Regions from separate parts of the Methylomusa anaerophila genome, predicted to be linked through region 2. Evidence: riboswitches for the same ligand, from Rfam matches in the RefSeq annotation. Region 2 holds a riboswitch; the other holds the start of a gene.
The links. Region 2 has a riboswitch for cyclic di-GMP ahead of MAMMFC1_RS04040 (methyl-accepting chemotaxis protein). Riboswitches for the same ligand answer to the same signal wherever they lie in the genome.

Region 1: it holds a riboswitch for cyclic di-GMP, as region 2 does, so the genes downstream of both, MAMMFC1_RS07130 (calcium-binding protein) here and MAMMFC1_RS04040 (methyl-accepting chemotaxis protein) in region 2, are expected to answer to the same signal.

Annotation. Positions count from the first base shown of each region.
Region 1 covers NZ_AP018449.1:1,628,447-1,630,651, forward strand. The annotation lists gene ald (alanine dehydrogenase) at 1-588, shown strand, start outside; cyclic di-GMP riboswitch class II at 1,092-1,175, shown strand; gene MAMMFC1_RS07130 (calcium-binding protein) at 1,309-2,205, shown strand, end outside.
Region 2 covers NZ_AP018449.1:903,336-905,540, reverse strand. The annotation lists gene MAMMFC1_RS04045 (saccharopine dehydrogenase family protein) at 1-530, shown strand, start outside; cyclic di-GMP riboswitch class I at 709-809, shown strand; gene MAMMFC1_RS04040 (methyl-accepting chemotaxis protein) at 892-2,205, shown strand, end outside.

The sequences.
Region 1 (2,205 bases), 730 kb from region 2:
GTGGTAGGCACCCACGCGGCTAAAATGGCGATAGGCATGGGGGCCCGGGTAGCTATTATCGACAAGTCCAGCGAACGGCTGGCATATCTCGACGACATCTTTGGCGGGCGCGTCACCACTATTATGTCCAACAGCTACAATATTGCCGATTGGGTTAAACAGGCCGACCTGCTTATCGGCGCTGTTCTGCTGCCAGGCGCCAAAGCTCCCAAACTGGTTAGCGAAGAAATGGTTAAAACCATGGAACCCGGCTCGGTTATCGTCGACGTAGCCATTGACCAGGGCGGCTCGATTGAAACCATCGACCGGGCTACCACTCACAGTGATCCCACCTATGTCAAATACGGTGTTGTACACTACTCTGTCGCCAATATGCCTGGCGCAGTTGCCCGAACTTCCACCCTGGCTCTTACCAACGCAACCATCGAATACGCTCTCCAAATCGCCAGCAAAGGCTGGAAAGAAGCTCTCAGGGCCGATTCCGGTCTGGCGAAAGGTCTCAATGTTTTTGAAGGCAAAGTTACTTTCCCCGGGGTTGCTGAAGCCCACAACCTGCCTTATACCCCGGTTGCTGAGATTTTGGGATAAGGATTCAACAAATAAATTATCTGGATCAATACCGCGAGAAGTAAATTCTGATATTGAGAAAAAAACAAAACATCCAACCCATATATGGGTTGGATGTTTTGTTTTTTTAAGGATATTTAATATAACGCAATTCTCAACAAAATATATCTAATGTACTATGCTTGACAATTTCCTTACAGTTAAAAATTCTATTGTTAGCAGGATAAGCCATACAAAAATTATACTGATTAAGCAATTTTAGACAAATTCAAACAAATTTCAAATAAAAATAACATCAAGTATACATAACAATATGGACAAAAGGATTATAACTTTAGTAATATGAGACAATAGTAATAATTGGAAAAATAGCCATATACATCAATAAAATTACATATTACGCTAAAATTAGACATAAATTTCCGGGGGAGGCGAGTATAACACAAACTGTGAGACCCTTCGTTTCAGCGACTGGCAATAAGGTTCCGAAGAATCTGGCTCGAAGGTAAAACAATTCAATGATTACCAATAACGGAAGCGATGAACGTCAGCCTGTATATGGACACTTGGGCTGCCGGGAGCTGGCAGTGTAACCGGCCGATATTGTATGTATGGCCGTTTGCTAACGGCCATTTTTTGTTATATAAGAAATGGCTAGGACGGCGCAGAACAGCCTTATTTAACGCTTCGACGCTTTGTTAAGAAAGGTACTTTTAACCAAATTAAGTGGAGGGATGAACAATGAGTGACAATACCTTGAATGGCGGAACTGGTAATGATACGCTGAACGGCAGCGGGAGTTCTTACACCATGGCCGGGAGCATGGGCGACGATACCTACATAGTAGACGATGCCGGGGATGTGGTGGTGGAAAATCCTGACGAAGGCAACGACACCGTTGAAGCGAGCATTACCTATGCCCTGGACGCAAATGTTGAGGACTTGACGCTTACCGGCACGGGCAACATTGACGGTACAGGCAACGAACTGGATAATGTCTTAACAGGCAACAGCGGCGATAATACTCTTGACGGCAGGGACGGCGCTGATACCATGTCCGGCGGCCAGGGCAATGATACGTACATAGTTGACAACGTGGGTGATGTAGTCAGCGAGAGCATCGCCGAAGGTATTGACACTGTTCAATCAAACATCAGCTATAGCTTGGGAACAAATGTGGAAAATCTGGTCTTAACCGGTGCCGGCGCAATCAATGGTACAGGCAACGAACTGGATAATTTCATTGCAGGCAATAGTGACGACAATATGCTTGACGGCGGTCTGGGCGCTGATACCATGGCGGGCAGCTTGGGTAATGACACCTACGTCATAGATGATGCCGGAGATGTGGTAACGGAAAATGTCGGCGAAGGAATTGACACAGTGCAATCATCCCTTACCTATAACCTGGGAGCCAACTTAGAGAACCTGCTGCTAACAGGCACAGCTAATATCAATGGCACTGGAAACTCATTGAACAATATTATTATTGGGAACAGCGGCAGTAACATCCTGGACGGTGATGCCGGTGCAGATATGATGGCTGGGGGCTTAGGCGATGATACCTATATTGTAAACAGTGTTGGGGATGTTGTGGCAGAAAACATCAACGAAGGGACCGACACGGCACAGTCGTCC
Region 2 (2,205 bases):
ATTCTCTTTCCAAGAACATTGACGCTAATTCCATTCGGTTCTGGATGGGCTTTGGCGATCATTATCTGAATGTGTTTTCCGTTTTAACCAACATCGGGCTTACCTCGGAAAAACCGGTAAAATTGGACGACGGCCGCGAAGTTGTGCCGCTGAAGGTGCTGAAGGCTCTGTTGCCTGACCCGTCCTCACTGGCTCCCGGCTATACCGGCAAAACCTGTATCGGCAATTTTATCCGGGGTACCAAAGGCCATGAACAGCGGGAAATCTTTATCTATAATATTTGCGATCATGCCGAGTGCTACCGGGAAGTGGAGTCCCAGGCCATAAGCTATACGGCCGGGGTACCACCGGTGGCGGCAGCTATTTTGGCCGCCCGCGGCGACTGGGATGTAAAACATATGGTGAATGTGGAAGAACTGGATCCAACGCCTTTTATTGAACTGCTGAATACAATGGGGCTGCCTACTGAAATTATTGAAACACCTGCACCCTTTACCCCGCCGGTCATTGAGTCATTAGAGTCTGTCTGACTATAGACAAAAACCTCCTGTGGATACCGATTGGTTATTCACAGGAGGTTTGCTTTTTTAAACTTTACGAGTGTAAATCATGTGGTTGTTTTATGCTTCCCTACTTTTTTGAGTTTTTGTCACGATTTCAGGAGATTGCTATAGTGGAAAATTTAAGAAAAGACGATTACATTACGATAATACTATACGGTAAATATTGGGCAATAAGGATTTACTACGTCAAGGACGCAAAGCCATGGGTCTACGGGCGTGGGAGCCTATGACAGCCAGGTTGCATTTAAAGCGACCTTAATGGGTCTCTATTTTTAATGACCGAATGGTGAACTAACTAGCGGAGACTAAAAAGATTGGAGTGATTCGGTTGAAAAGCATCCAGATGAAACTGACGGTCACCATCCTGGTCATCTTTCTGGTGGCGCTAGGGGCTTTAGGTGGACTAAATTACTGGAAAGCGCGGGAAATTATCAGTGAAAAAGTGACTGCCGATATGCAGCAACAAGCGGTTGGATCAGCTATAGCGATAGGCGATTGGCTAGAGGCTCACAAGATGGAGTTAAAGATGCTCGCATCTAATCCCATTCTTAGTAACGGCAGCCTTGATTCTGTGGTGCCAATTCTTGTTGCGGCTAAAAACAATAATAAAGAATATGACTCGCTTGTTTTTGCCGATCAGAACGGTGATTCCGTAAATGAAACCGGCTTCAAGGTGAATGTAGCAGACAGGCCTTATTTTAAACCGGCCATGAGCGGTCAAATCTTTATTTCTGATCCGGTTGCGTCAAAGGCGACGGGTCATTTAACAATAGTAATCGCGATTCCTGTTAAAGCTGGCGATAAAGTCGTAGGTGTATTGCTTGGACCAATTGATATGGATGAGCTTAGCAAAAGAGTTTTGGACATAAAGATTGGTCAGACCGGTTACGTATATGTCTGCCAAAAGGACGGCTTGGCAATAATCCATCCCGACCCGAATGTGGCAATGAAGAGCAATTTTTTGACCGATCCCAATGCCGATCCTGGCCGTAAGGCAATGGCTGCACGAATGGTGACAGGGGAAAAGGGCACTGCCATAATGACGGCTATGGGAATAGATAGATATTACGCTTATGCACCGGTGCCGGGTGTCAGTTGGTCATTGGGAGTCACTGTGCCTAAAGCGGAGGTAACAGATGCCGTTTCCGCATTAACCTGGGTATCATTGATTACCGCGGCGGCCGTGCTGTTACTGGCAGCGATTGTTATTGCTTGGTACGCCCGGCGCATGGTTATTCCGATCCGTACGATGGTGGCCTACAGCGAAGGGATCGCCAACGGCGATCTGAGAGACCGCGGGCGTATGATCATCTATTCCCAAGATGAGATTGGCCAACTGGCCGATTCGCTTGTGCGGATGCGAGGCAATTTGCACGGCCTGATTAAACAAGTTAGCGCTGCTACTGACCAGGTCGCAGCGTCGAGCGAAGAACTTACAGCCAGCGCTGAGCAATCGGCCCAGGCGGCCAACCAGATCGCTCAGGTTATCGGAGAAGTAGCCACAGGAGCAGAAAACCAACTAAAAGCAGTAGACAACACTTCCGCCGTCGTTGGCCAGATGTCGGCAGGCATCCAGCAAATCGCAGCCAATGCCAACACGGTGGCCAACACTTCGGCCAAGTCGGCCGAAGCGGCCAAGGAG